2 regions of the Micromonospora sp. NBC_00389 genome follow, and region 2 is predicted to be linked to the other one. Evidence: riboswitches for the same ligand, from Rfam matches in the RefSeq annotation. Region 2 holds a riboswitch; the other holds the start of a gene.

Region 1 (4,991 bases), 3.9 Mb from region 2:
AGGTCGACCGGGACGCCCGCACCCTGACGGTGCGCGACAACGGCATCGGGATGACCCGCGACGAGGTGGTCGGGCTGATCGGCACGATCGCCAAGTCCGGCACCGCCGAGCTGCTGCGCCAGCTGCGCGAGTCCGCCGACGCCCGCGCCTCGCAGGACCTGATCGGCCAGTTCGGCGTCGGCTTCTACGCCGCGTTCATGGTCGCCGACAGGGTCACCCTGCTGACCCGCAAGGCCGGCGAGACCGGCGGCACCCGGTGGGAGTCCGCCGGCGAGGGCACGTACTCGATCGAGACGGTCGACGAGGCGCCGCAGGGCACCACGGTGACGCTGCACCTCAAGCCGGCCGACACCGAGGACAACCTGCACGACTACACCGCCGAGTGGACCATCCGGGAGATCGTGAAGCGGTACTCCGACTTCATCGCGTGGCCGATCCGGATGAGTGTCGAGCGGCCCGGCGCCGACGGCGCGGACGCCACCAGCGAGGTGCAGACCCTCAACTCGATGAAGGCGCTCTGGGCGCGGTCCCGCGACGAGGTCGACGCTGCCGAGTACCACGAGTTCTACAAGCACGTCAGCCACGACTGGGCCGACCCGCTCGAGGTCGTGCACATGAAGGGCGAGGGCACCTTCGAGTACGAGGCGCTGCTGTTCCTGCCCAGCCACGCCCCGCTGGACCTGTTCGCCCCGCAGGGCCGCCGCGGTGTCCAGCTCTACGTCAAGCGCGTGTTCATCATGGACGACTGCGAGGCGCTGGTCCCCACCTACCTGCGCTTCGTCAAGGGTGTGGTCGACGCGCACGACCTGTCGCTGAACATCTCCCGGGAGATCCTCCAGCAGGACCGGCAGATCCAGATCGTCCGCCGCCGGCTGGTCCGCAAGGTCCTCGCCACCGTCCGGGACCTCAAGGTCAACCACCCCGAGCGCTACCGCACCTTCTGGACCGAGTTCGGCGCGGTGGTCAAGGAAGGGCTGATCGACGACACCGACAACCGCGACACCCTGCTGGAGATCCTGTCGGTGGCCTCCACTCACGACCCGGCCGAGCCCACCGACCTGGCCGGCTACGTCGCACGGATGAAGGACGGCCAGAACGACATCTGGTACGCCACCGGCGACTCCCGGGCCACCATCGAGAACTCCCCGCACCTGGAGGCGTTCCGGGCCAAGGGCCACGAGGTGCTGCTGCTCACCGACCAGGTCGACGAGGTGTGGGTCGAGCGGGTCGGCGAGTACGACGGCCGCCCGCTGCGCTCGATCGCCAAGGGCGAGGTCGACCTGGACACCGACGAGGAGAAGCAGCAGGCCGAGGCCGAGCGTGAGCAGCAGCGACAGGAGTTCGCCGCACTGCTCGACTGGCTGGGCACCACGCTGGCCGAGAGCGTCCGGGAGGTCCGCCTGTCGTCCCGGCTGACCACCTCACCGGCCTGCGTCGTCGGCGACGCGCACGATCTCACCCCGACCCTGGAGAAGATGTACCGGGCCATGGGACACGAGATCCCGTCCACGAAGCGGATCTTGGAGATCAATCCCGGTCACGCCCTGGTCGCTGGGCTGCGCAAGGCGCACGAGCAGGGCGGCGACTCCGCTGCTCTCACCGAGACCGCCGAGTTGCTGTACGGCCTGGCGGTGCTCGCCGAGGGCGGCGAGCTGGCCGACCCGGCCCGGTTCACCCGGGCGCTCGCCGACCGGCTGGCCCGCACCCTCTGACCGGTTGACCCGTCCGGCCGGCGGGCCGCCCGATCAACGGGCTCCGCCGGCCGGGCCGCACGGTGGCCCGCTACCCGCGCTCCCAGCGGGCGAACACTCCCGCGCTCCGCCACGTCGCCTGAGACAACGACCTGGTCGGAAACGGTCCATGATGGTCACTGCACAGTCTCCGGTCGCCCGCAACCGCTGCGTGGACCGCCCCGCGTGCCCCGGTGAAGAAGTTCACAGGGGGTGGGCGATCGTCACCGACGGTGCCTAACGTCGGTCAGGTTCGCCGATGCGGACACCGCCACCGGTACGCCAAATCCTGCCGCCGGTCGGCCGGCCAGTCATCCAGGCAGGAGCGGGGGACCCAGGTTCCTCGGTGCACGTCACCTCGGGGTGAAGCCGCCACCGCGCGGCCGGGCTCCTCGGCCCGAACCCGACAGCTCACCTCGTCGGCGTGGAGGAAGCTCACATGACATCTGAATACACGCCCCGTCACCGACGGGTCACCACCCGCCGCGTCGCCGTCGGCACGCTGGCCGTCGGCGCGGTCACCGGGGCCGTCGCCCTCTTCGGGCCGGCAGCCCCGGCCCAGGCCGCGGTCAACTGGGACGCGATCGCCCAGTGCGAGTCCAGCGGCAACTGGCACATCAACACCGGCAACGGCTACTACGGCGGGTTGCAGTTCTCGCAGAGCACCTGGGCCGGTTACGGCGGCAAGAAGTACGCCGCCCGCGCCGACCTGGCCAGCCGTGGTGAGCAGATCGCCGTCGCCGAGAAGGTGCTCGACGGGCAGGGCATCGGTGCCTGGCCGACCTGCGGCAAGAAGGGCGGCTCGTCGGGCGGCTCCGCCACGAAGTCGACCGGGAAGTCGTCGACGAAGTCCACCGGCAAGTCGTCGACGAAGACCACCAAGCCGCAGGAGCGGTCGTCGCGCGGCGAGCAGCCGGCGACCCGCAACCACCAGCGCACCGCGCCGACGACGGGCGGCGAGACGTACCTGGTCAAGCCGGGCGACACGCTGTCGGAGATCGCCCAGACCCACCGGGTGGCCGGCGGCTGGCAGGCCCTGTACGAGGGCAACCGACAGCTGATCGGCGCCGACGCGGGTCTGATCTTCCCGGGTCAACGGCTCAGCCTCTGACGCACGAGCCTGCGGGCGCTCGACCGGAGTTCGGTTGAGCGCCCGCAGGCGTGTGTCGAGGAGGGGCGCCCCGGCAGGTGGTCGTCAGGCGGCCGAGGCGGACGCCCCTGGACGCGAGCCGGCCGACCAGGCGCGGCGCGGGGCCGGAGCGTCCGTCGCCGACCAGTCAGCGTCTGCGGTGCCATCCTCGCCCCGCTCGGCAGAGGCTGTGGCCGGTGCGTCTGTCGCACCACGGGACAGCTGGAGCGACTGTTCAGCGTTCCTGCGAGCGGCGCACGGCCACGGCTGGCCGGCGCAGAGCAGGTTGCCGCAGGCGCCGTCCTCGTCCGGCTCGTGTGCGCTGAGCACGTCGACCGCGAGCTGCCAGAGCAGCGGGTCGGTCACGTCGCCGGGACGCTGCTCGTGGCGGCTCGGACGGTTGCTGGTGTCGTCGGGCATGGTGGTCCCCCCTGTCAGGCTGTTCCTCTCAAGAGTCACCCCATCAGCCGGCCGCTAAACCGCCGACCTGCTGCGATGTGTCTCTGATCGCAGGCCGACCGCCCTTCGGTCAGTCCGGCAGCAGGGGCATCTCGACGCCCGGCTCCCGGCCGAGCAGCACCGCTCGGGTCAGCGCCGTCGACCCGAACCGGTCGCGGACAGCGTCCACCGCAGCGTCCAACTCCGCCCCCGGGTCGCGGTGGAACGGCAGCTCGGGCTGGACCGGGTTGTCGTCCAGGTTGCCCACCGAGACGCCGATCAGTGTGACGCCCCGCCGGTCGATCTCGGGCAGTGCGGCTCGCAGCAGCGCCCGCGCGGCGGCGAGCAGCGGGGTGGTGTCCGCCGTCGCCTTGCCTACGGTGTGCGAACGGGTGGCCCGCGTGTAGTCGCCGAAGCGCAGCCGCAGCACCACCGTGCGCCCGGACCGTCCGGCCGCCCGCATTCGCCGGGTGACCCGGTCGACCAGGCCGGCCAGGATGGCGTCCAGCTCTGCCGGCGCGTGCGGCGTACGGCTCAGCGCGTGCTGCGCGCCCATCGAGCCGCGCCGACGGCCGACCTGGACCGCCCGGGGGTCGCGGTTGTGCGCGAGGGCGTGCAGGTGTCGACCGGCACCGGCGCCGAGCAGTGACACCAGCGCCGCCTCGCCGAGCCGGGCCACCTCCCCGACGGTACGGATCCGTCGTTCCCGCAGCTTCGCGGCGGTGATCGGGCCGACGCCCCAGAGCCGTTCCACCGGCAGCGGGTGCAGGAACGCCAGCTCGGCGTCGGGCGCGACGACCAGCAGCCCGTCCGGCTTCGCCACCCCGCTGGCCACCTTCGCCAGGAACTTCGTCCGGGCCACGCCCACCGTGATCGGCAGGTGGATCCGCTCGCGGACCTCCCGGCGCAGCCGCTCGGCGATGTCGGCCGGCGGCCCGGCCAGCCGGCGCAGGCCGCCGACGTCCAGGAACGCCTCGTCGATGGAGAGCCCCTCGACCAGTGGGGTGGTCTCTCGGAAGATCTCGAACACGGCCCGGCTGGCCGCCGTGTACGCCGACATCCGGGGCGGCACCACGATCGCGTCCGGGCACAGCCGGCGCGCCTGCTGGCCGCCCATCGCGCTGCGTACGCCTCGCGCCTTCGCCTCGTAGCTGGCGGCGAGCACCACGCCGCCACCGACGATCACCGGCCGCCCCCGCAGGCGCGGGTCGTCGCGCTGCTCGACCGACGCGTAGAAGGCGTCCAGGTCGGCGTGCAGGATGCTGGCCCCGGACGACACGTACATATGTTCGCATGGCGCGGATGATCACCACAGTGAGCTGGGCGAACGCGACGGCGCGGCCAGGCGGTGTCGCGGTGCCCTAACGCTCCGGCGTCGCGTCGCGTGACAACGTGTAGTGGTGCATCGACACCGCGCTGCCGTCGGGGGCGGTCCACGATGCCGTGCTGGTGCCGGTGCGCCGCCACCCGGTGCGCTCGTAGAGGGCGGCGGCCGCCGCGTCGCCGTCGGCCACCTCGAGCACCAGGTCCGTCCCGCGCTCGCCCGCCCACTGCCGGGTCCGGGCCAGCAGTGCGCTGCCGAGCGCCCGACCTCGGGCGGCCGGCAGCACGAAGAGGCGAGCCACCTCGGCCGTCGGCCGAGCGAGCGGCACGTCCGCCCGGTCGGGCATCCGCTGCACCGCCACGTGCCCGAC
Region 2 (4,991 bases):
GAGGGACGGCGGTCAGGACGGGTGGGTGGCTGCTGAGGCGGGCGTCTCGGCGAAGAGCGCGAGCAGATCGCCGACCTGACGGTCTGCTTCGGCGGGGTGCCGGAACCGGCCGGCCGGGTTGAGGGTGTACTCGTTGCGCCGGCCGACCCGGGTGCGGTGCAGGTAGCCGCCGGCCTCCAGGTCCGCGACGATCGCCTGTGCGGCCCGCTCGGTCACGCCGACCTCGGCCGCCACGTCGCGCAGCCGGGCGGTGGGGTCGCGGGCGATGGCCAGCAGGACGTGTCCGTGGTTGGTGAGGAACGTCCAGTTCCGGCCGCTGCCGGTGTCGCCCGCCGCCGTGCTCGCCATCGTGGGTCCGCCTCTCCGGTTGTCCGCCCTGGCCTCGGTGGCACCTCCGAAGGGCCGGCCCAGGGCCAACGTATGAAATCTAACTCACGCATATCTTGACGCATCTTGTGGTGCGTGTGACCGTGGAGCCCGAGCCAGCGCCCGCCGCCGGCCCGGCTGAAGAGCCATTTGAGCAGGTCAAACGCGTGAGACGAGGTGCGGGATGAGTAGTCCCGGTACACCCGGCGGTAAGCCGGGTCCGCAGCGGGCCACCGACCGGGCGCCGGCGCTCACCGAGCCGGCCCGGGCGTACGCCGAGCTGGCCGCCGGCAACCGGCGCTTCGTCAGCGGCGCCCCGCGCCACCCCAACCAGGACGCCGGGCACCGGGCGGCGGTCGCCGACGGACAGCACCCGTTCGCGGTGATCGTCGGCTGCTCCGACTCCCGACTGGCCGCCGAGATCATCTTTGACCGAGGGCTGGGCGACCTCTTCGTGGTCCGCACGGCCGGGCACACGACCGGCCCGGAGGTGCTGGGCAGCGTGGAGTACGCGGTGACCGTGCTCGGCACTCCGCTGGTGGTGGTGCTCGGCCACGGCTCCTGCGGTGCGGTCCAGGCGGCCCGGGAGGCGGCCGCCACCGGCACCCCGCCCCGGGGGCACCTGCGTGCCGTGGTCGACGCCGTGCTGCCCAGCCTGCGTCGCGCCGAGGCCGAGGGGGTGGACGACATCGACGGCATCGTCGACATTCACATCGCGCAGACCGTCGAGGCGCTGCTCGGCCAGTCGCCCGTGCTGGCAGCCGAGGTGGCGCAGGGGCGCTGCGCGGTGGTGGGGGTGTCGTACCGGCTCGCCGCCGGCGTGGTGCGCCCGGTGGCCGCCGTACCGGCTACCGCCACGGCGCTCGACGTACCGACCGGGCCCAGCACGGCGGCCGGCCCGACCGCGCCCGCCGCCGCCTGACGAGACGAGGGCCGCCCCGCGACGCGGGACGGCCCTTCGACGGGTGGACATGCGGTCAGAGCATCGACATGTGTACGTGGTCGGTGTGGTTCGACGGCCCGCTGTACGACTTCCAGCCGGTCGCCGGGAACCAGATCTGTCGGTTCCAGATCACGTAGTAGATACCGAGCCGGTCGGCGTTGCGGATGAGGAACGCGGCCACGTTGTTGCCGTACGTCCGGGTGTCCTCGTTGTGCCACGGGCTGAAGCCGCTCTTCTGCAACGACCAGTCGCAGGCGCGGCCCTTCGGGTGCTCCCACGGCCCGCCGGAGCGGTAGCAGCCGACGAACCGGTTGAAGCCGGCCCGCTTGACCTCCTTGTACGCGTGCAGCGTGCGCGGGGTGACGCAGCCGGAGGTGGTGGGGTCGTTCTCGCTGCACGACTCGGACTTCCAGTCACCGTCGGCGGTCCGGTTGGGGCCGATCCGGGCGACCGGCGAGGTCGCCGACACCAGGCCGCCGGTGAAGCCCTTCCCACCGACCAGCGCGAGTGCCTTGTCGGCGTCGCGCTTCTCCTTCGCCATCAGGGCGGTCTGCTTCTGCTGCTCGCGGACCTCCGCGTCGAGGGCCAGCTTGGCCTGCTCGGCGCGGGACTTCACCGTGTTGACCTCGGAGAGCTTCTTCTCGTTGACCATGTTCATCTCGTCGAGCACCGCGGCGCGCTGGACGAACGAGTCGGGGGCGTCGCTCTCCAACAGCATCGCGATCGCGCCGATCCGGCCGCTCCGGTACGACTGGGCGGCGATCTGCCCGACCTGGGGGGCCAGCTTCTCCAACTCCGCGTTGGCCCGGTCGACCTCCGCCGCCAGCTCAATCTGCCGCTTCTTGGACTTGTCCAACTTGGACTTGGCGGCAGAGTAGTCGCGGTTGGCCTTCTCGATCACGTCGTTGAGCAGCGCGGGCTCGCCGTCCTCCTCGTGCCCGGACGGTGTGGGGGTCGTCGGGGCGGCGTGCGCCGGGAGGGGGCCGGCGAGCACGGTCAGTGCGGCGATCACGGCCACCACGGGTGTCAACCAGCGGCGTAGGGGTGCCGTCACAATATTCCCTTCCGTCGACCGCCGACCGGGTTAGCTGACGGGTTCGGGGCGGAAGTGGCCCCTACCGCTGACGCGGATTCACCCCACGTGCCTGGGTCCCCGGCTCGCCAGCTGGCGATTGGGCGGTGGCACCGCAGGCGCTGCGTCGCGCCTTCAGCGGTAACCGGCAGCGAGGTTACCCGAGAGTCGACCGGCTGAGCTACGTCCAGATGCCGACTAAAAGCGTCATTTCGCCATGGCGCTGAGTGACCAGTGACGCGGTTCTCAGGGCGGATGCCCCACCTCGTCACGCTGAGGAGTGTCACCATGCCGTCTCCGTGCTCCTGTCCGGCTCGTGCCACCGGTCGGTGGCGGTGGTTGGGGGTGTGGCCCGCGCCGGATCGGGTCCGGTTGGGTCGGGTCGACCCGTGCGCGGTGAGCTGAGTGCGGCCAGTGCCTCCGCGCGGTCCGGCCTGGGTCGCTCGGCGGGCGGCTCGGCACCCGACCGGCCGGCTGCGGTCACCACGGCGGCCAGTCCGGTGGTCAGCGGTACGGCGGCGATGAGGCCGAGCGTGGCGACCGCGCTGCGGACGATCTCCTGCGCGAGGAACTCGCTGGTCAGGATCTGCCCGAGCGGCCGCGAGTCGGCGGTGAGCAGGAGCAGTAGCGGCAGTGAGGCGCCCGCGTACGCCAGCACGATGGTGTTGACGGTGGAGGCGATGTGCGCCCGGCCGACTCGGGTGGCCGCCCGGTAGAGCTGCAACCGGGTCAGCCCGGGGTTGGCGTTCGCCAGCTCGGTGACGGTGGCCGCCTGGGTGACCGTCACGTCGTCGAGGACCCCGAGCGAGCCGATGATGATCCCGGCGAGCAGCAGGCCGTGCAGGTCCACGTTGGCCTGGAACATCGACAGCGTGGTGGCGTCCTCGCTCCCGAAGCCGGTGAGGTGGGTGGCGGCGGTGGCGATGGTGGCGAGCACGCCGGTCAACACCAGGCTGCCCAGGGTGCCGAGCACCGCGACCGAGGTCTGCGCGGTGACCCCGTGCGTCAGGTAGAGCACCACGAACATGATCAGGGCGGCGCCGACCACCGCCACCAGCAGCGGTGATCGGCCAGCGCCGATCCCCGGGAGCACGAAGGTGAGCAGGATGGCGAAGCTGGCGGCCAGCCCGGCCAGCGCGGCCAGGCCCCGCCACCGGCCGAACGCGACGATCGCGGCGGCGAAGACCACCGCCAGCCAGACCAACGGCGTGCCGCGCTGGTGCTCCGCGATGTTCCAGCTGCTGGCGACGGGATCGGCCGGATCGGTCAGCTCGACCAGGATGACCTCGTCACCGACCTCGACCCGGGGTGCGCCGGGTCCGTCCGGCACCGGCGTCTGGACCTGCTGGCCGGCAGCCGGCCCGTCGGCCACCCGGACGTCCACGGTGCCGCACAGCCCGGCCCCGGCGTCCGGCGTGCCCTCGGGACTCGGTGCGGCCGGCGGGCACGGCTCGGTCACCACCCGGGTCACCGTGCCGTGGTAGCGCGGCACGTCCGTGCCCCCGGCGGTCTGCGGCGACCCGTCGCGTGGCCAGAGCACCACCGCGGCGAGCACGGTGGCGACGAAGAGCGGTACCACGGTCGCGATGAGGATCCGTCGTACCCGGGGCGGGGCGGACGGAGTGGAACGGCTGTGGTCGGAACCCAATGCGAGACTCCCAACGATCCGGTGCGGGGTACGTGCCGGCGGGCCGGTCGGTTCACCGCCGCTGCGGGAATGCGGCGACGGGCATGACGAATCGCTGGGTGGCGACATGACGGCTACGGACGGTGAGTGCTCGGCACGGTCGACCGGAGGCGACGCCACATCGTGGCGGCGTCGGCGCCCGACTGCGTAGCGAGGTCCGGAGGGCCATCGTGGGAAATGCTAGCCAGCCCGACCCGCGGACGCAGGTTGTGGCGGGGTGTCGCGCGGTCGAACCGCCCGCACGGCGGTGACCGGACCGGCATGTTGGAGTCATGTCCGCTCCGTCACAGCCCGAGCCCGACCGTCCCGGCAGTCACCAGCAGCACGCCGGGTCCGCCGGGCCGAAGCAGCATGACGAGCACGCCGGGCATGACAAGCACGCCGGGCACGACCCGGCGATGTTCCGCCGTCGGTTCTGGGTCTGCCTGGTGCTCACCGTCCCGGTGGTGCTGACGAGCGACCTGGTGCTGGACCGGCTCGGCCTCCGGCTGGACGTACCGGGGCGCTCCTGGGTCGGGCCGGTGCTCGGCTCGGTCGTGTTCTGGTGGGGTGGCTGGCCGTTCCTGGTCGGTGCGGTCCGCGAGGTGCGGGACCGGGCGCCGGGCATGATGCTGCTGGTCGCGATGGCGATAACCGTCGCCTACACCGCGTCGCTGGCCACCAGCCTGGGAGCCTTCGACCTGGACTTCTGGTGGGAGCTGGCCGCGCTGGTCACCATCATGCTGCTCGGGCACTGGCAGGAGATGAAGGCCATCGGGCAGGCCCGGGGCGCACTCGCGGCGCTGGCCGCACTGCTGCCCGACGAGGCCGAGCGGGTGACGGCGGACGGGCGGGTCGAGGCGGTGTCGGTGGCCGAGCTGCGGATCGGCGATGTGGTGCTGGTCCGGCCCGGGGGCCGAGTACCGGCGGACGGCCGGATCGTG

Evidence for each region. A riboswitch is a leader RNA that binds a small molecule or an ion and turns the genes downstream of it on or off. The one in region 2 is predicted to bind cyclic di-AMP.
Region 1: linked by a shared signal. The riboswitch ahead of OG470_RS28980 (LysM peptidoglycan-binding domain-containing protein) and the one ahead of OG470_RS09955 (coiled-coil domain-containing protein) in region 2 are both predicted to bind cyclic di-AMP.

What each region holds. Positions count from the first base shown of each region.
Region 1 is NZ_CP107947.1:6,099,635-6,104,625, reverse strand. It holds gene htpG (molecular chaperone HtpG) at 1-1,712, shown strand, start outside; cyclic di-AMP (ydaO/yuaA leader) riboswitch at 2,001-2,169, shown strand; gene OG470_RS28980 (LysM peptidoglycan-binding domain-containing protein) at 2,170-2,841, shown strand; gene OG470_RS28975 (hypothetical protein) at 2,926-3,279, opposite strand; gene dinB (DNA polymerase IV) at 3,389-4,576, opposite strand; gene OG470_RS28965 (GNAT family N-acetyltransferase) at 4,659-4,991, opposite strand, start outside.
Region 2 is NZ_CP107947.1:2,083,828-2,088,818, forward strand. It holds gene OG470_RS09945 (helix-turn-helix transcriptional regulator) at 13-348, opposite strand; gene OG470_RS09950 (carbonic anhydrase) at 551-1,288, shown strand; gene OG470_RS09955 (coiled-coil domain-containing protein) at 1,344-2,363, opposite strand; cyclic di-AMP (ydaO/yuaA leader) riboswitch at 2,367-2,498, opposite strand; gene OG470_RS09960 (YibE/F family protein) at 2,665-4,029, opposite strand; gene OG470_RS09965 (copper-translocating P-type ATPase) at 4,341-4,991, shown strand, end outside.